DNA from 4 places in the Paenibacillus sp. Soil724D2 genome. Region 1 is predicted to be linked to each of the others. Evidence: riboswitches for the same ligand, from Rfam matches in the RefSeq annotation. Region 1 holds a riboswitch; each other region holds the start of a gene.
What was found. Region 1 has a riboswitch for cyclic di-GMP ahead of ASG85_RS30420 (pyridoxal phosphate-dependent decarboxylase family protein). Riboswitches for the same ligand answer to the same signal wherever they lie in the genome.
Positions count from the first base shown of each region.

Region 1 (5,190 bases):
TGGGTACTGGAAACGAGCTCTGTGATTGAGCTTGCGGCTTTCGTGGATTGCTCCGCCAACTTCTTCACTTCACCAGCTACAACGGCAAAGCCTTTCCCCTGTTCTCCAACACGTGCCGCTTCAATGGACGCATTCAGTGCCAGTAGGTTCGTCTGCTGTGCAATTTCGGTGATAATATGGATAATTTCCCCAATTTCCTTCGAGCGGTTTCCCAACTGCTGCGCGGCTTCTTGTGAATGCTTCATCTCTTTTTGAATCACATTCATCTGATGTAATGTCTTCTCAACAAGCTGCTGACCGTCTGCAGATTGTGCACCTACCTTGTGGGCCATTTCCTGCATCTCTTTGACTTCAGATGTTACTTCTGATAATTCCGTATTGATCTCAACGATGGATGAAGTACTCTCTGTAATGGAAGAAACAACTTCAGCAACCCCTTCGTTCATGCTGTTCATGGAAACGGCAACCTGCGCGCTGCTAGAGCTGGATTCGTCCGCAGACTGATACAATTGCGCGCTGGTATTGGTAATAAGGTTGGATGAAGAAAATATTTGGCGGATCAGGGAATCTAAATTCTGACGCATCTCGTTAAAAGCATTTGCCAATTTACCGATCTCATCTACTCGCTGGATTGCGACTTGTGCAGATAAATCTCCGGCAGCAACCTTTTCTGTTACACGCATCAGCTGAATGACCGGTCTCGTCACACTTCGACTTATGAAGAAGGCTATCAGACCGCCTACGACTATAACGATTAAGGTAATCGTAAAGGTTGTCCATAACAATTCTTGCTTCGTTTTGGGAACGACTGAGGCATCTAAATCAATCCCGAGAATTCCGACGTTTTCGCCTTTAACATTTTTGAGGGGAACAAAGACAGATTTATGTATACCAAATTCGTCCTTGTAAATCTCACTGATCGTTAATTTATTTTCTTTGATCGCGCTGTTCATTTCAGGCGTAAAGGGATACTCGGTGCCGAAATCTTCATCAACTCCGGTTAAAATGACGATTTGATCTTTATTCTGAACTTTCTGCAAGACATAAACATTCTCAAGAGAGTCTTGCTTTTTAAATTGTTCAAATTGCTGTTTTATTTTGGTATAAGCCGGTTGATCTTTGCCTGTAATTTCATCTGCATGTTCGGGAATAGAAGTCATATATTTTGAAACATTTTCAATGTTTGTCGTTAATCTTAGAACAAATTGATCCTCAAGCTTCGTTGTTAAACTTTTGCTGGCCAAATAGGAAGAGACGGAGAAGGCTGCGCATACGAATAACAGCAGCAGTAAGATACTGCTCGTCATCTTCACCGCGATTTGTCCTCTGAACCAGTTTATTATTTTATTTGGAGCATGCTTTGCCACTTCAATTACCTCCTGCTTAATAGCGATGTTTCGGAATATTTCTCGTAGACTTGCGCTACAGTTTCCTTCAAATATTGAATAATTTCATGTACATGTTTGGTCTCCGTATAAGGGGAGATGACAAAAATCTTTGTCGCGTAAAGAGCAACAGAACAATCATCCTTCGTTTGAACAAGCAGATGCTTTTTGGTATCGCCAAAAAATATACGATCGCGATGATTCCCAAGCATTTCGAATAAACGCTCGTTAAATTTATTATTCCGTTCAATTTCCTTAAGCGTGCACTTGCCTGAAACTTCTTCTTGAAAATGCGGACTGCCTTCCGGATATATACGAAATAGTGTAATGATGCCAGGGTTGTCGTTATTAACGATTTCAGCATGAGGGATTTCTTGGCGAAGCGCTTCCCGGAAAGCAAGATTAACCTCAACGAACTGAGCCAGCAATTGCTGATACCCTTGAACGCCGAATGCAAGCAGAGCACTGTAAATGCTGATGGAGCTAGCCATGCGCGAGCACTCCAACGTATAACCGGTGTGATACTGTCCGTATCCCCGATGTCCGACATAGGGCGTTTCATCCGGATGCAGATCCATGAGCCTTAAATCGGCGGCATCCTTGACCAGAAATAAGCTTGTCAGGTAAGGGGTTTGCCCCAGCTTTTGAAAATCGAAGCAAAGCGAGTCGGCCAAATGCAAATGCCTCATCTTGCTTTGGATAGAAATTAAAGCCTGAGCGACATCTTTCTTTAATTCGAGTGGATTGGAGATGAAATCATAGTCATTAAAGAAAGCAAAGAACGCACCTAAAGCAGAGTCTGCATGAATATGAGGTCTAAGCAACCCATGATGAACGGCTGCCTTGTCAGACACAGCATAAATTTGCTCCAAATCGTCAATCCCCATGGCATCCGTCGTTCCTGTCGTAGCTACAATGTAAATCGGAATTCCGCCTCGTGCGATCACTTCTTCCATTTTAACTCTCAGATCATTCACATCCATGGAGCTGTCAGCATTCGTGCGAACTCTAATCAATCTATCGCTCCCTATGCCTGATGCCTCCATAGATTTAAACAAGCTGTAGTGAGCGGCTTCGGAACAAAAAGCATACAAGTTGTCGGGAACACCTTTTTGCAATGCGTCCGGAACGAATTTAGCGATCGCTATCCGGAGACCTGAGAATACAGCTCCTTGTCCGCCCCATGTCGTATACCCGCCGCTTTTCAGCGCATCATAGCCTATTAATTTGGACATCATGCTGATGACTCTTACTTCAGCTTCAGCTCCGGCTGGGCCGTATACATCCCATAAATTGTTGCCATTAACCAAAAATGCCGCGATCATGCCCATAATCCCCGGGATGCTTGCCATCGGTAAAATATTCGTTAAAAAATATTTCGTATGATAAGGATGATCATGCAGCAATTTCAATAGCTCTGTATTAACTTCCTCTAGGGGGACGCTGCCATTAGGAATGGAGCTTTCTCGAATTAGATTGTTATAGAAAGTCCCTGTTCGGTTTTTCTCGCCCTTGAGATTGACGCCATCCGGGTTTTTGAGACCATCCACTCCTGTTACTAGTTGTTCAATGAGCCGCAAAACCATTTGTCGCGTTTGTCGGTTTCCATCCTCACTGGGGAATAATTGCTGTACATTTGTTAATCTTTTCTCTCTCATTCATTTCTCTCCTATCGATAGAATTGCTTGACGAAAATGTTCACAAAAAAAAGGAGAAACATAGGCATAAATGCCCTATTCCACCAATTGCTACAATGCAACTGGCTGACATATCCTTGTCGGATGTAGTCCCTCTAGCTTTGCGTCCCTATTTTTCAATAGGTTTGCCGTTATAAAGTTGTAGGTGAAAATTCCCATCTTCGACAATAATCGACAACAAAACTTTACAATTTTATACATTAGTATAGTATAGTAATATAAATAAAACAACACAATTTTCCAGTATTGTTTGTAAAGATATTATATTGTAACTATATTGCTTTTTTAACATTTTCCCTTGGATCGTGGTAAAATAGGTTCGATTGTCTCTTTTCGAGACAGTTATTCCAGTAATAAAAGAAATCTTGTCATGACACGCAAATACGAGGATACAGGGCTTATTTATATCGATAAAGCTAATCCAACTTATGGACGGTGATAACACCGTTCTGGTTAAATGAAGTGGAGAATCTAGGAATCTAGATAAAAAAAAGGGCCTAATGGTTGACGCGCAACATATGATTGCGCCCAAGGCATATGTGTAACCATGCACACTTACTCAATCGTGAATTGTTGTAGATTATACAACAATTTGCAAGCAAATCCACGTTTTCCTCACGAATGTTGCAGAAAATACAACAATTCCTGCCAAAGCAGCCCAAATGCCTATAAATAGGCTGAATTGTTGTACAACATACAACATCTTCAGCCTTCACAGAACAAATCAAGGATAAATGTTGTACGTTATGCAACTTACCCTCCTATTTCCCCGGTTCTCCCATATATCAGCACACAAAACACCCCTTCTTATTACTGGGGTAATCAGGGCGGAAGCTTCACTTACTCCAAAACAAAACAATAATAAAAAAGGGGTAAGCTTCGCTCACCCCAAACCCAAAACATATAAAATCTTATCAGTTGAGAAAACCACTATTGAGACCATTCAAAGGTGAGCGAGTGCGTATAGATGTAGCTTTTATCGCCGATAAGAAAGGGGCCATCGTTACCCTATAACTTATTCTTACTTATGCGGTAAAATGAGCTTCGTCACGACTTCCTAACAAGGAGTCCGACAAAGCTTATTTTCACAACCTCAGTTGCGGCGCATTCATGTTATGAAATAGTTTGTGCAGCATCCATATTCCCCTGTGAATGGAGATATAATTGCTCGTAATAGCCACGAAGCGCAAGTAATTGTGCATGGTTCCCTTCTTCAACAATTTTCCCCTGACTCATCACAATGATGCGGTTAGCATGCATAATGGTCGAGATGCGATGTGCGATAACAAGTGTCGTTCTTCCCTCGGCTACGACCTGCAGCGCGGATTGAATCAACTGCTCCGTTTGGGAGTCCAAATTCGCTGTAGCTTCGTCAAGAATCAGTACTTTCGGCTTGAATACGATAATTCGCGCGAATGAGATCAGTTGTCTCTCTCCTGCGGAAAGCCCGCTTCCTCTCTCTGATATGCGTGTCTCATAACCATCTTTCATTCGTGAAATGAGATTGTCTGCCCCAACCATTCGGCATGCCTCAATAACTTCCTCACGCGTTATAGTTTCATCAAACATCCGAACATTGTCCAAAATACTGCCTGCGTATAAGTACGGTTCCTGCTGTACAAGTCCAACCATTCGGTGTAAATCAGCCTGCGGGATATCCCGCAGATCCGTGCCGTCAATGCGGATACTCCCTTCCTGCACATCATAAAAGCGGCAAAGCAAACTAATCAACGAGCTTTTCCCAGCGCCCGTCGTCCCCACAATACCGATCATTTCACCGGGCTCAATATGAAGCTCTAAATCCTCAATGACAGCTGTATCCTTCAAATAACCAAAATGCACATGGTTGAAATGAATGTCCCCCTTCACGTCGGACAACGAGGGTGACAACATGCCTTCCTTATCCTTTACTTCCGGTTGAATGGCGAATATATTCCAAATTCGATTGACAGACACCGTTGTAGATTGAAGGGTATTCCATTGCTGTGTAATGTTATTAATCGGTTGAAAAAACTGCCGTATATACGTAATGAAAGCATACAAAACTCCGAATTCAATCGTTTTATCGAACACAGCAATACCGCCAATCCAGGTGATAAAAGCTACCG
Region 1 is NZ_LMRY01000056.1:16,285-21,474, forward strand. Features, by position in the region: gene ASG85_RS30415 (methyl-accepting chemotaxis protein) at 1-1,367, opposite strand, end outside; gene ASG85_RS30420 (pyridoxal phosphate-dependent decarboxylase family protein) at 1,373-3,043, opposite strand; cyclic di-GMP riboswitch class I at 3,137-3,222, opposite strand; gene ASG85_RS30425 (ABC transporter ATP-binding protein) at 4,196-5,190, opposite strand, start outside.

Region 2 (5,190 bases), on a different contig from region 1:
CTTGTAGAAGCATTATTTCGCTAAGAAGCTGAGGAATCCTCTTTTCAATACCTTCTCAACCAAACAAAACCGTCAGTTCCTATGATCGAGGAGACCACATCGAACTAACGGTTTCTATAACTTTTATAGGATGCCATCGATGACCTCATGATTCTCATAAATTGGCTGATACGGCTTCTTCGAAAAACGGTTGGCATAAGCCGAAGCTACATAACAATCCGGTTTAATAACAGGAACCATGCCGACGGATTCCACTCTCCTTACCATCTCTTGGACGAATTTAGCCGTCCGGTTCTTATTCTCATCGTCACCTGCATCAATATGAATAAACATATCAAAGGAAGCACCCTGATACAGATGTGGAAGAATGATGTTTTCCATATCCTGTCGCTTAGACTCATCAAAATACATCGCAATCTCTTCACTCAGAGCAGTTTCCATCGAAAGTTTTTCTCTAATCGAATGTAGGGCCCGATGAACGATGACTTGACGATAACACGCCCACGCTCCTTTTCCTAACCGCTGGATAACTACACCAGTAATGAATTTCGTATGACCTTGGTGTACCTGACAATCCGTACCAATAATAAATTTGTAGGTTGCTACGGGGTCGTGACGCATGAAATGGAGAATACGCTCGTGTACGGTATCTAGGTTTAGTCCTCTTTCCGTTGTGTTCCGAAATTCCAGTGGATGGGTCGTCGTCAAAGGTTTCAAAGATAAGGTTCTTCCTTTCTTCTTAGAATGAGGAAGAAGCGGATGCTGAAGCTGCATCCGCCCCTATCTATAGTATATGGCAAAGTTCCTCTGATCGAACCATCACTTATCGTAAAACATGGCCGCCGTACAAAAATCGATTTTCCCATTGCTTTCCAGCGATCGTATCCATACGAACACCGCCGGATTCGATCGAATACGTATGCAGCATATTCCCATTTCCTAAATATAGTCCAACATGCGTGATCGGTTCTGTAAGAACGTTCACATTATCATAATCTGATGCTTTACTCCCTTTGTAGCTGCTGAAGAACATCAGATCCCCACGTTTCAAACTTGTCCAGTCCTTACTAACAGGACCTAACGATTTAACATAGTTGCCTTGTGCTTGTGAATCGCTAGGAACGGATAATCGTAGAGCATCCCAGAACATCGTTTGAATGAAATCCGAGCAATCGAAGGTCGTGGTATCGTTGCGTTCCGAACCAAATTCATAAGGAGTGCCTAAGTAAACTTTGCCAGCTGCAATAACGGCTTCAATTTCTTCGGCGAGAGGCAGATTGGGTTTGATGACGGAGAAATCAGTGCTTATGTATTTACTATTTGTGCTTATATAACCGCTAATTCCATTGGCATCTTGGATTTGGTACCAACTATCGTTGACTTTTTCTTTAACGAGGACGTCTTCCCCTTTACTAAGCATCCGAATAACCTTAGAGCCGGGATCGGAAGCTGGAAGTGTGCGAAAGTTTACGCCATAAATGATTTCCGCATTGCTAATTATTTTTATGTATTTGCTATTCGTCGAAACATAACCGCTTACACCCTGCGCATCCTTGATTTTATACCAATTCGTCGTTACATAGTCGGTGACAGTGACAATTTCGTTTGTTTTCAATAACCGTATAACATTACTTGCAGTACTAGCTTGATCTCTGAAACTTACGCCCGAAACAATTTGGGCCTTCGTCGTTATCCCCTCATCTGCCTGAATAGCTGCCGGGACTACAAAAGTAAGCGCTAAAACTAGCATACCAAGGACGATCGTCCATTTTCTCATCGTCATACCTCCATAGGTTTATATCACTCTAGCTGTATTTGAGTTACGTAAAACCGTACTGACGAAATGGATAATTTGAACCTGACACTTCCTCTTCATCGTAAAAAGGATGACCCTTTTGCCTCAACTGGGTCATCCTCTTCTTGTAGAAGGGTCCCATCGCATTCGACAGCTGGCTAGCACTCTGCTTTAGGCACGAGAGCCCCTGTAGCTTTGCGTCCCAAGCTTTCGCTCGGTTTGCCATTCCGTTGTGATGTTAATTTTTTCATTCGCATCCTTATTATAGTTTGAGGGGGCCTTCACGAATATAGGCGAAAGGTTGCGTTTGTTGTCGAAATCATAGTGGCTGCGTACCTATTGACGCTATGGTTTATTTTTCCGGTTTACGGACTTCCGGTTTTCGTGTAAGAGGCCAAAACACTTGCAAATTAGGGTCATTTTTCAACTTCACATTGCAGAGCTTCATTTCCCCTTCCTCAAGCTCAGTCACATGCCAAGTATCCGTCTCCATTCCCCCAACGTTGTGTAGAAAAGCAGAATACTGCTGCTCAGCCGCTTCTAAATCCGGCCAAAATTTAACGCCATAATAGGCTAAACCGTAGTGATTGACTTGTGTACATGTGAAAATCTGTTGCGATGTTTTGTGCTGCAGTACATAGGGCATCTTTCATTCCTCCGATAAAAAGGCACGTTCACCATCATGGTGAATGTGCCTTCATTTTTATGATGACGACTTATAAATAAGCATTCTCATGCTTCGCTTTTAACATATTCCAACGGCGTTCAACTTCCGTCTCGAACGATTTCAGGGAACCTTCATATTCAGGCTTCGTCATATGCTTCGTTTTCCCCATCGTCTTGAGCCAATCCGACAGTGGAATCTTCTTGCTCTTATCCTCCGGGTTATACGTGATGGACGTAACTCCGTGCTCTACTTCATAGAGCGGGAAGAAGCAGGAATCTACCGCAGCTCCGACGATATTGGAGCCTTCCTGGTCATCCGACAACCAGTTGAGTGGACAGGCAATGAGAATTTTCCCATATACCAATCCTTCATTTTGGGCGTACCATTGTGCTTTCGCGGCTTTCTTTACAAGATCCTGCGGATACGCTTCCGACCCCGTAAATACATACGGAATATGGGTAGCAGCCATAATTTGCGCTGTATCCTTGTGATGGAACACTTTACCACCCTGATGCTTCCCAACGTTCGAAGTCGATGTGCGATGACCCATTGGCGTCGAATAAGACAACTGCGCACCTGTATTCATGTATCCCTCGTTATCGTACTCGAGGATAATCATTTTATGATTGCGCAAAGCCGCTCCGATCGCCGGTCCCATGCCAATATCCATCCCGCCGTCACCAGTAATCATCACGAAGGTGAAATCGTCCTTCAAACCCAAATGGTCGAGCTCGCCACGTCGCTTGCGCTCCCAGAACATCTCCACAACCCCTGAGAGGGTCGCTGCGCCGTTCTGGAACAGATTATGAATATACGTCGCTTTGTGAGCCGAATACGGATAACCTGTCGTTACAACCATGGCACAGCCTGTATGGAAGATCGAGACAATATCGCCTTCAATCCCCTTGAAAAACAGCTCCAAGCCAGAGAAAATGCCGCAGCCTGGACATGCGCCATGCCCCGGCGCAATACGCTTTGGTTTCTTCGTCAATGCACGTAAAGGCGGGATACGTACATTCAGCTTGCCCGTGTTCTCATCCGGTGTTACCGTGATGAGTCCCGTCTTCAAATCCTCATACTTCATCGGCGTCAACACCCGCTTCGGCGCTTTTGAAAGATCACCTGGCGTGTGGCCATAGTAATCGAAGGGAACCTCAACCTTGCCGCTTTGTACAGCGTCAATGGCAAATTGGAACAAATTATGCCCGTCTTCGGCATAAAAGTCCTTGCCACCTAAGCCGTAGATTCGGCTTATGACAAGCGTATCTCTGTTCCCGTGTGTGAACAGCGCCGCTTTAATTTCGTTGACCATATTGCCGCCATGGCCGCCATAGGAATCCGCGCGATCGCCAACGGTGATCGCCTTCACATGCTGCAAAGCTTCAGCGATCTGCTTTGCTGGGAATGGACGGATGATATTCGGCGCGATCGATCCGGCCTTTATGCCCTTCTCGCGGAGCTGGTCGACGACGTCTTTGATGATTTCGGAAGCCGAATTCATCAAGAACACGGCGACTTCCGCGTCCTCCATCCGATATAGCTCAAGAATCGGATAATCACGGCCTGTCAACTCAGCATATTCCTGCCGAATACGGTCATAAACACCTTCAGCGTTATACATGGCCATGGACTGCTGGTAGCAGTTATTAATATAATCCGGCTCATTCATATAAGGACCTACGGTAATCGGATTATTACGATCTAGCGTATCTGGGAAGCCCTGTGGCTTCTCACCGACGAAAGCATGCACATCCTCACGATGCGCGAACGTTTGTACTCTACGTTTTTGGTGGGACGTGAAATAACCGTCCGAAGCAACCAATACTGGCAATCGAACTTCTGGATCTTCAGCCAGCTTTAAAGCTATGATATTCATGTCATAGACTGCTTGAGGGTCGCGACACATCACAATCGGCCATCCCGTATTTAAAGCATAGTACAAGTCAGAGTGATCCCCATGAATATTCAGCGGTCCGGATACGGAGCGGCATACCAAGTTCATCACCATGGGAAAGCGTGTCCCGGATTGTACCGGCATTTGTTCCAACATATACAAATAACCGTTGGCACTTGTCGCGTTAAATACGCGGCCGCCAGCAGTTGAAGCGCCATAACATATGCCTGCCGAACCATGTTCACCGTCTGCTGGAATGAGCACGATGTCATGCTGTCCGTTGGACTTCATAAGATCTAGAAATTGGGCAACCTCCGTAGATGGAGATATCGGAAAATATCCCATAACATGATAATTAATTTGATGAGCCGCATATGCCGCCATCTCGTTACCTGATTCATACACGATGCGCTGTTCGACCTTGGCTTGCCCTAATTCCTTCTTGATATCAATGGACATGCGAGTAGTTCCACCCTTCTCCCATAAATACTCTCTAAGAGTTTACAGCTAGATTGAATCGATGCGGCATGCGATTTAAATCTGCATAACCATCTTCTTCCCGCTCATTAGTGAGCGCTTCGGTCGGACAAGCCTGTACACATTTAAGGCAGCCTTTGCAATATTGATAGTCGATCCCCTGTAAGAACATTTGAGGCCGCCCCTTCTTGTCGGGGAGTTCATCCCAAACGAAACAGAAATCCGGACACACATTATCACAGGAAGCACAGTGAATACATTTATCTTCATGGAAGTGCGGCATCATTCCCGCACGCGAAATGCTTAAATCTTTCAGAATACTGTTCCCAGGATTCGTTATGACACCACCAATGGACT
Region 2 is NZ_LMRY01000001.1:98,568-103,757, forward strand. Features, by position in the region: gene ASG85_RS00470 (ribonuclease H-like YkuK family protein) at 124-717, opposite strand; gene ASG85_RS00475 (C40 family peptidase) at 824-1,777, opposite strand; cyclic di-GMP riboswitch class I at 1,942-2,029, opposite strand; gene ASG85_RS00480 (hypothetical protein) at 2,148-2,441, opposite strand; gene ASG85_RS00485 (thiamine pyrophosphate-dependent enzyme) at 2,512-4,815, opposite strand; gene ASG85_RS00490 (2-oxoacid:acceptor oxidoreductase family protein) at 4,850-5,190, opposite strand, start outside.
Region 2: it holds a riboswitch for cyclic di-GMP, as region 1 does, so the genes downstream of both, ASG85_RS00475 (C40 family peptidase) here and ASG85_RS30420 (pyridoxal phosphate-dependent decarboxylase family protein) in region 1, are expected to answer to the same signal.

Region 3 (5,190 bases), on a different contig from region 1:
AGATTAAACAACAAATTATCGACATTACGACGAAAATCGGCCTTGAGCTGAACGTAGTTGGTCTGGTCAACATCCAGTTCGTTATTCATAACGATCAAGTATATGTGATCGAGGTCAACCCGCGTTCTTCCAGAACCGTGCCTTTCTTGAGCAAAGTAACGAACATCCCGATGGCCAACGTGGCTACACGCGTCATTATGGGACAAAAACTGGCTGATATGGGCTACCAAGGCGGCTTATGGCCGGAAGACAAGTACGTGTCAGTTAAAGTGCCAGTGTTCTCCTTCGCGAAGCTGCGCCGTGTAGATACGACGCTCGGACCTGAGATGAAATCGACGGGCGAGGTAATGGGGCGCGATATCAATTTTGCCAAAGCTCTCTATAAAGGCTTAATTGGAGCGGGGATGAAAATTCCTGCAGCAGGATCTGTCGTAGTAACGGTTGCTGACAAAGATAAAGAAGAAGCGATTGAAATCTTAAAGGGCTTCTATCGACTTGGATATAAAATCATTGCAACAGGCGGAACGGCAGCAGCGATCGAACAAGCTGGTCTTCCGGTAACGACTGTGAATAAGCTGAGCGAGGGTTCACCTAACATTCTGGATCTTATCCGCAGCGGTGAAGCACAATTCGTCGTGAACACACTGACCAAAGGTAAAGAGCCAGAGCGTGACGGCTTCCGCATTCGTCGTGAAGCAGTAGAGAACGGTGTGGTTTGTATGACATCACTTGATACAGTAAGAGCGCTTGTTAATATGCTTGAAGCGATCAACTTCTCCTCACGTGCAATGCCAATTCATGTCTAAGACTATGCTTACGAAGTCAGTTTTGCTAAAGCAAAACTCTAAGGAGAGTGACGAACTTGAGTACACTAACTCGTACAGATGTTACTGGACGCATTATGGTCGCTTTGGATTATGCGAACGCAGAAGGTGCTGAAGGGCTGCTAAAGCAGCTCGAAGGCATCCCTTGCTACGTGAAGGTAGGCATGCAGCTGTTCTATGCTGCGGGTCCTGGCTTCGTCGCGAGTCTGAAGGATCGCGGCTACAAGGTGTTCCTCGATGTGAAGATGCACGACATTCCGAACACGGTCAAAGGCGGCGCGGAAAGCGTGACGCGCCTTGGGGTGGACGTGTTCAATGTCCATGCTGCCGGAGGCAAGCAAATGATGGAAGCCGCCTTGGAGGGTGTTGACAAGGGGCTAGCTGTAGGTGGTTCGCGCCCGATCGTTATTGGCGTGACGCAATTAACCAGCACAAGTAGGCAGGTGCTGAACGACGAGATCGGCCTGACCGGTACGGTTGAGCAGGCCGTCATTCGTTATGCCCGCTTGGCGCATGCTGCGGGGCTTCAGGGGGTCGTCGCGTCACCGCTTGAGGTGACCGCGATTAAGGCAGCATGCGGTGACGGGTTCGTCACCGTGACGCCAGGCATTCGCCCTGCGGGAGCCGACGTGGGCGACCAATCGCGCATCATGACACCAGCTGAGGCGTTCGCGCAGGGGACGGATTATGTCGTGATCGGCCGACCGATCACAGGCGCAGCGGATCCAAGAGCAGCAATTGAAGCGATTATCGATTCAATCGTTTAGCATGCTTGGTCTAACAACGGAAGGAACGGTGGTAGGAATATGAGTCAACTCGAAACAATCGCGCAGCATATTGCAGCATCATTATTAGATATAGAAGCGGTGGCACTTCGACCGCAGCAGCCTTTTACATGGACTTCTGGCCTGAAGTCGCCAATCTATTGTGACAATCGTCTGACGATGTCACACCCAGCTATACGCGAAGCGATCGCCGACGGCTTCGCAGCTTTGATTCAAGAGAAATTCCCGGATGCTGAGGTTGTTGCTGGTACGGCAACAGCCGGCATTCCTCATGCCGCTTGGGTTGCTCAGAAGCTAGGTCTCCCGATGATCTACATTCGTGATAAAGCCAAAGGACATGGCAAGGAAAACTTGATTGAAGGTACTGTGAAACCAGGTCAAAAGGTGATCGTGATTGAGGATCTGATCTCTACGGGTGGCAGTTCTTTGAAAGCAGCTATTGCTGTCAAAGAAGCTGGCGCTGTAGCGTTGGGTGTGCTCGCGATTTTCTCCTATCAGCTAGATAAAGCTACCGATGCATTCCAAGCTGCTGATATGCCACTGTACACACTTTCCAACTACTCTACACTGCTTGAAGTGGCTCTGGAGAAGGGGAAAATCAAACAAGAGGACATGGAATTGCTTCGTTCTTGGAGATTGAATCCTGCTGCGTTTGGTGTGTAGGTCTGTATTTGCTCAATTGCGAGGATTGACGAATTATGTAAGTATATCCTATACTGGATAAGTGATAGGTACTGCCTAACATCTGCGAAATGGCAAATGACGCGAAAGCGACAGACGCAAAGCTATAGGGGCTACTCGGTTACACCGTATGCTTGCCAGCTACCGAACGATGAGAGGAGGAGTGCTCGTGAATATCAATAGTGTTCTAACTGCGATTAGTGGTGGAGATGCTTTGAAGCAAGCCGTTGGCCTTCAGCTTTTAAGCAAAGTAAGTGATATGCAAGCAGCTTCATCTAGTACTTTAGTACAGGATTTTGCTAAATCCCAACAGCTGGTTACCGCTTCAGCGACACCGCATTTGGGTGGCAATCTCGATATCCGCATATAAGTTCATAACAGAAGAAGCTCTACCTTTACGAAAAGGAGAGCTTCTTTTTTCATTATTTAATTAATATGTTTTGGGTGATGTTTTTTTCTCTTCTGTGGGAGAACTTACAGTGTAGAGCGACGGGCCTAAATTAAAGTAACTTAGCATGTGAGAACTCTGATGGCTATGTTATAGAAAAGAGATCGTCAATTTATTCGACCAATCTTACTCTACATTGAGGTCCGGATAAATTGTCATATATCCTGGATTGAGGTTGCTGGATGAATGAAGGCTTATTCGTTGTTGAAAGATGTTGCAGAGAGTGCAACAATTGCTGCCTAAATCCATCTAATCTCCCTTAGATGTTGCATAACGTACAACAATTTGGTCCTATTAAGGCAGTTTCGTAACAAATGGGTTCGAAATGAGGTACAACTATAATTTTGCCAAATAGCCTTTAGGCGTGTAACCAGTATAGCCCATCTAACTTCACAAAGCTGCTGATCGACTCTAAAGGACGAAGTATCCGTTTTTCTTTCTGGAGGAGGTTAACCTTCTGTCAGTTGTCGAATGAATGTTTGCAAAGGCTGGGACATCCACTTTTTGGGGTGCAGCAGCAGTTGAAGGTCCAATTTCAAGTCTGAATGTGAAAAAGGAAGATGGGCAAGTTTTCCTTGTTCCAGTTCGTTCTGTACAGCAATTTGGGGCAGCAGGGCAATACCGAGCCCATTCATGACGCAGTGTTTTATGGTTTCTAAATTACCGAGTTCAAATCCAATTTGAAGCGGGACAGCATGATCTTTTAGTAACTTTTCAAACATACCTCGATAGATGCAGCCCTCTTCTGTAACGATAAATTCGGCTTGCTGAAAATCAGTTAGCTGTATTTGTGTTCGTTTCGTTAGCGGATGCTCAAGCGGTGCCACCAAAACTAAAGGTTCTTCCCTGACCTTTGTACAAGCAAGTGTGGTATCTGCAGGATAACGATCTAGTAGGAGTCCAATGTCATAGTCCCCATCTCTTACTTTGGTAATAAGGGAAGCTTCACTATCAGGGAAGAGCTGGATATTCAGTCCAGGAAATTGTTGTTTCAGCACATGTAAATAGGGTGGTAAATAGTAAGCAGCGAGTGAGTTAATCGTACCTATCGTCAGTGTTCCACTGACTTCGCTTGTTATCATTTCTTTGGATTGATCATAGAGGTCAAGCATTTGCAAGACTAGCTTTAGCAAGCTTTCACCGGGTGCAGTTAACCGAAGCTGACGCCCGTATCTTTCGAAAAGAGGGACCCCATATTCTCGTTCCAACTTTTGTATTTGCATCGTAATACTCGATTGCGCATAGCCCAATTCTTCAGCAGCTCGTGTAAAACTCTTTCTCCGTGCAACCTCCCGAAAGGTTCGGAAATAGGTTAAATCCATGGGAACCCCTCGCTTTATTATTAAAATTTTTGATGAGTCTTATCATTTATTATAGCTAACTGTGATCCAATGATCCATGCTAAAGTGAATATACAAATGAATGAGGACTGGGAGATGATTGGAATGTTAAGAGAGAAAGACTTACATGGGATCTATGTTCCCATTATTACGCCGTTTGATGAGGAACACGAGGTGGATGCATCCTCTTTTTATAATCTTGCTTATAATTTATTTCAAGATGAGGTAGACGGACTGGTCGTCAATGGGACAACAGGGGAATCGCCGACGATTACGAATGAGGAGATGTCGATCTTATTCGATACGGCACAAGCAGCTCGCGAGGCTGCGCAAGTAGACGCTTCACTCATACTTGGTACAGGAACGAATGATACGTTGTCCACGGTGAAAAAGACGGAGGCTGCTGGGAAATTAGGGGCTGACGCCGTTTTAGTCGTCGTGCCTTACTACAATAGGCCGAGTCAGCAAGGGATCATTGAACATTTTCGCCGGGCAGCCAGCGTTGGTGTGCCTGTCATTTTATATGAAATACCGCATCGCACAGGAGTGACGTTGGAACTTGATACCGTGCGTACGATACTTGAACTCGATGGTGTCATAGGTATGAAAGACTGTACGCCTAACACCCGATTGGTGTCTGAGCTTACTCGTTTAGGCTCCAAGCCCGTCTTGTGTGGGGAGGATTCACTGCTTTTTGAGGCACTTAGCTCCGGTGCTAAAGGGGTTATGAGCGCGTCAGCGAACGTAATGACTGAGCGGTTTGTATCGTTTTATCAGCATTTTGAAGCGGGACAACACGAGATGAGCAAAAAGCTATTCGATGAGTTGCTGCCACTCATTCGATTACTTTTCGAAGAGCCAAATCCAGCACCTCTCAAATGGCTGCTTGAGCAGCAAGGTATCATTGAATCCGGAACACTTCGGTTGCCGCTGCTTTCTGTGACAGAAGGCTTGCAGAAGAAGTTAGCTGCTTATTTACAAAAATGAGAGGAAGAGAGTTATGAATCGTAATAGGGTATTTACAGGTTCACCTTGGGAACCGGTTGTAGGCTATTGTCGGGCGATTCGGGTGGGGGACCGGATCGAAGTTGCTGGCACAACAGCAATGAGGG
Region 3 is NZ_LMRY01000001.1:423,664-428,853, reverse strand. Features, by position in the region: gene carB (carbamoyl-phosphate synthase large subunit) at 1-806, shown strand, start outside; gene pyrF (orotidine-5'-phosphate decarboxylase) at 902-1,591, shown strand; gene pyrE (orotate phosphoribosyltransferase) at 1,631-2,272, shown strand; cyclic di-GMP riboswitch class I at 2,354-2,439, shown strand; gene ASG85_RS36745 (putative motility protein) at 2,460-2,660, shown strand; gene ASG85_RS02085 (LysR family transcriptional regulator) at 3,188-4,060, opposite strand; gene dapA (4-hydroxy-tetrahydrodipicolinate synthase) at 4,184-5,065, shown strand; gene ASG85_RS02075 (RidA family protein) at 5,079-5,190, shown strand, end outside.
Region 3: it holds a riboswitch for cyclic di-GMP, as region 1 does, so the genes downstream of both, ASG85_RS36745 (putative motility protein) here and ASG85_RS30420 (pyridoxal phosphate-dependent decarboxylase family protein) in region 1, are expected to answer to the same signal.

Region 4 (5,190 bases), on a different contig from region 1:
CTTTTACTTGTTAAGCTACTCCCCTGAACAAGCAGGTAAAAATTCGTCGAATTGTTTGAAGCCTTCAAAACTTTGACTTTTGAGCTTCCAGAGCTTAATACTTCTACATTGCTCCAATCACTGTCACTCCCATTAACAGTTATAACGGCTTGTGTTGGCACCGGTGTTGGCACTGGTGTTGGTACCGGTGTTGGCACTGGTGTTGGTACCGGTGTTGGCGCTGGTGTCGGTATCGGTGTTGGCGCTGGTGTCGGTATCGGTGTTGGCACTGGTGTTGGCACTGGCGTTGGTACTGGTGTTGGCACTGGTGTTGGTACCGGTGTCGGCACTGGTGTTGGTACTGGTGTTGGTACTGGTGTTGGTACCGGTGTTGGTACTGGTGTTGGTACCGGTGTTGGTACTGGTGTCGGTACTGGTGTTGGTACTGGTGTTGGTACTGGTGTTGGTACTGGTGTCGGTACTGGTGTTGGTACTGGTGTTGGTACTGGTGTCGATACTGGTATTTGTTCACTACTACTTATCGTGATAAGCGTTCCTGTCTGCGGGAGTTTATCCATCTTTGAATCGTTCAAGATGTATCCCACTTGAATAGCATTTCCATCTGCTACAGCTAAACTAACTAATGGAATCGAAACTTCAAGAACGCCATTTGTTGCAATGTAATTTTTCGTATCTTGAAAATTAGCTACCTTCGTCCACGACCAATTGGTTCCGCCTGTTCCGCTGTAACGATATAATGAACCATTTTCCAATAAGTAGTCGGCTCCGCTCGAGCTCCAATTGGAAGTAATAAATCCAGTAGTTGAATTCTTATCCGTGTTTAAATAGATTTGGTGTTTGGTAGCTGTGCCGCTCCATTGAGCGAGCAAGTTCAAGCTGGAGTTATCAATTTTTGCTTTTAGCACCATCGCGTTGGAAGTACCCTTGCTTAGAAGAGGCATCGCATCCCAATCTGTTGAATTCCCATCTATAACTAACGATGAGCTCGGTACCGGATTCGCAGGTATTAATCGTGCAGTAAACTCATGAGCACCAATGTCGATGGTAGCACCTTGTATTCTAGCTGATCCTGCGAAATCATCAGTTGCATTGGGGAAAGCTCCAGCAAATCCTTTATCAATAGCTGGAGAGCCCTCCTGCAAGTTAAAATTATTCGTAGCCTTGTCTACAAATTTAGGGTCATCAAATACGGAATTAGCATCATTACCTGTGGCAGTCTTATACGAATTCCACGTTGTATAGGTGATACCTTGCCATTTCCATACACCCTTATCCATTCCGCTAGTTGTATAGAATAAGTTATAATCCAGGACATTTGCTGAGCCGCTTGTGTTTGTCTTGCTTATCATGGTTTTTTGCGATTGGCTGTAAATGATATTGTTTTTTATACTGTTGTTTACCATATTCCATTGAAAACCTATATCTCCATACCCTTGTACGAGGGTATCGTTTTCTACAAAGGTATTATTTACTATGATATTATTACTTGCCCCGCCTCTACTAGAAGAAGAACCACCCATAATTAAACCTGCTCCATAATTATGGTGAATCAAGTTATTTTGCACTTTAATAGCGCTTGTCATCTTACCTGCATTCTCACTTGCAAGTTCGATCCCAAAATCATTGCCATACACATGATTCTTTTCTATTACGATATTCGTCGCACCGTCTGCATAAATGCCTCCAGCAGCGTGTACACCTCGGTACGCAGGGTTTATGGAAGAATCAATATGATAGACGGTATTTTCGGCAACTCTTCCATTGCGTGTTTGATCCACACACGAACTGGCACACGCCCCGTAAAATCCCGCTAACTCAATACCAATATTATTATTGTCATGAACTTTGTTGTGCGTAATTTCAAAACCATCAATATTTCCGCTTAACGTCAAGGATTCACTCCAACCCGTGACAAGATCATGTATATCATTACCGCTTATCGTAAGGCTAGTTATTGCCGTTGTAGTATTTCCCAGTACATGTATACCATGTGCATTACCGCTGCTGGCCGTATTCTTAATATCATGGATGTTATTATTTAGAATTTGAATGTTTGTACTTCCGTTTGTTACTCGAATTGCTGCCGGGTCTGAGGAACTACTGGAAGCGACTAGATTCGCTAGCTCGAAACCAACGATTTTGATATAACTCGATTTTGACAAATAAAACAACGACTGATTGGAGCTAGTTAGTGTTAAGCCTGTACCATCAATAATAGGAGTTTCCCCGGCGTAATTCAGAAATTGAATGTAGCCTCCGCTTGCGGAACCTGATACTTGAATCGTGACTAGCTCCCGATATGTGCCGCCTCTAACGTATACAGTATCTCCTGGAATAAGTACATTTGCTGCTTTCTGAATGGTTTTCCACGGAGCAGTTAATGTACCCGCATTACTGTCATTCCCTGAAGTGGATACATAATAAGTGTTTCCACCTGCAGCTTGAACTGGAGTAGCGGAAAAGCCAGTTGCAAACAGCACCCAGATCATCATACTTACCAGTATTATAGATACACTTGACGTTAGAAAACCAAATTTACTTCTTTTCATTACATCCATATCGTCAACACCTCATTCTTTATTATAAAAAGAAATAGGATACCGAAGTACGGTATCCGCAAGGTCCACGAATTCGTCAGCTTCGGCAACTGGCTGGCAACTCTTCATCGGAAGAGGAAGCCCCTATAGTTTTGCGCCCCTTGATTTCCCAAGGTATGCCTTTTCGGTTTTATAAATTCACATTAATCAAAAAAGGTCGACAATTCTATAGTTCTAAATGCCTATTATTAAAAAATTTGTAGTTTTTACTCCCAAATGATAGGCTTATTTAAATTAGATTAAAAATCACCAGTAAAATAAAGGAGTTTTTGCATTGAAAAGGAAGGTCGTTTTTTCATGTATACTTGTTCTTGCAATTGGGTTAGGAACTACAATTGGTGTTCATGCCGTCTCCGATATTCGTATTATTGTCGACGGGAAATCGGTAGATTCCAGCGTTGAACTTATAGATGATAGCAGCTATGTCCCTTTACGTTCTATAGCAGAAATGTTCGGCGCTAATGTCGAATGGGATAATAAAACACGTACAATTAATATCATTTCACATCGTCGTATGCTAACTGATGCTTCTACGGTATATAAAGAAAACGGTATTACCTTTTCCAATCTGTCCTTAGTAAATAAAGAATTTGGTTGGGAAATTACCACCGATGTTTGGAATGGGGAAGACGTTAATTACCGCGGTCTTCACTTTAAGGCTAGCTTTTTTGATCAAAAGGAACGATTGCTTGGTACCTCTGACGGCTACCTGTTCGACCTGAAGCAAGGCGAGACTAAGGTAGCTAACCTTGTCACAACTGACGATCTAAGCAATTATAAATATGTTCAATTTCAAATTGACCTCACCTATTAAGAGTGCTTATTGTACATTTACTATCCCCAAAGAATAACGTCCATCCTCCCGCTTCCCTTGAATCGCTAGCTCAATGCCGGGATTGCCGCTTTCAGGATCAATGATGCCAACGCATAATGTATATTTACCTATTGGTATCGTTGCAGGGATCTTTAAACTTAAAGTGGACTTTTGTATGCCAGGCAACCAACTGCGAATATCAACTTGGACGCTTTCGCGGTGAACTATCTTTCCTTCTGCATCTGCCAGTGATAGTTCGAGTGGCCAATTGAAATAGAAGGGTGCAACTCCTTTATTCTCCATAACCATATTCACAACAAGCTTCTCGTTTGGCTTTACCTTTGTTTGATGCGTCTCTGTCTTGAGAACATATCGATACCCCATTGTATTCAAAAGGCGTTCTACATTCCCTTGATACTTACCCTTATATGATTTAAATGATGGTAAATTGGGACCTAGCCATGTGGTATGGCTCTCCCTTGCCTGTGCAATGGTTTCATCGATTGCATTGTTGGCTATATATTTATTCTCGTCTTCGGAGTATGCAAACTCTCCGCCGCTCGGTGCATATATCCAATGTTCCGGCATAGCTGGCATTTTCTCTTCCGTTAGCCACGATGTATACCCGTTATGAATCCAATTGATAAAACCACTCATGGTCTCCTGTTTATCTCCAAACACATCATTAAATAGACCCAAATGATTCGATTTTGCTATTTCATGCGGCCTTCTCATCAGCAGAGGTTTGTCCGGAAACTCCCCTAGATATGCCTCTACGTACTGATCGGTAACAGCTGCTTTAGGAAATGGTTCTGAAACTCCACCTTGTCCACTTTTTGTGTGCCACTCTCCCCAATGTCCTACACTGCCTACCTCAACGAAAGCAATTCGAGCATCATGGTTGTATCTCTCACCCAATTTTTGGATCAGCTTCCGATGTTCCTCTATTAGCTTTTTGTTCTCATAATTAGGACTAAAACCCTTTCCATAACTTGTGTTATACCAGGAGCCTTCTTCCCCAATTTCCTCGTACAACCAATCTGGAATATCCATATGACTAGTATCCGAAGTATCATCCAAAATTAGGCGGAAGATAATCTTTACATTCTCACTCTTCCAACGCTTAAATTGATTCTTTTCCTCTAGCTTGTCGAATGCATATATTCCTTTTGCAGCCTCTAATTCCCTCCAAGTAAAGTCAAAGAAAACAAGGCGATGAGGCTCTTGATAAGGACCCCAGCGTGCATCAGGAGCAAATCCCATGTAGGGATTGTTTAAAACACTGCCTATCTCTGTAGGCGAAAACTTAATTGTCTCTCTCTTTTTAACTTCTGCACTCACAAGGGTGATTGATACTGTCATCAAGGATAGGGCTGTCAAAATTCCTATAACTTTATATTTGCGCTTCATTAATATCGCCTTTCAACCAGTTATTTGGACAGTATTCTACTCTAAAATCAACCAATTAGCGAGATATATCACGCTAGTTCGCAAAATATTAACTATTTGTAAAAATCAATCTAAAGATTCAACAAAGTTTGTATATTTATGTTGTTTTTCGTCGTAAAACAGCATAGAATAGTCTTTTAGAACTACTTTTATGGGTCTAAATATTAAAAATGGAAATTATGGGGTGTTTACAAATGCGAGTATTAATTACAGGCGGTCTAGGTTTTATTGGATCCCATGTCGCCGAGCGCTTCTACAAAGAAGGGCATCAAATTTTCATCATAGATAATCTATCCTCAGGAAATCCTGAGAACTTGAGTACACCTTATA
Region 4 is NZ_LMRY01000033.1:24,098-29,287, reverse strand. Features, by position in the region: gene ASG85_RS24210 (right-handed parallel beta-helix repeat-containing protein) at 1-2,558, opposite strand, end outside; cyclic di-GMP riboswitch class I at 2,640-2,728, opposite strand; gene ASG85_RS24205 (copper amine oxidase N-terminal domain-containing protein) at 2,872-3,411, shown strand; gene ASG85_RS24200 (DUF4832 domain-containing protein) at 3,418-4,821, opposite strand; gene ASG85_RS24195 (NAD-dependent epimerase/dehydratase family protein) at 5,055-5,190, shown strand, end outside.
Region 4: it holds a riboswitch for cyclic di-GMP, as region 1 does, so the genes downstream of both, ASG85_RS24210 (right-handed parallel beta-helix repeat-containing protein) here and ASG85_RS30420 (pyridoxal phosphate-dependent decarboxylase family protein) in region 1, are expected to answer to the same signal.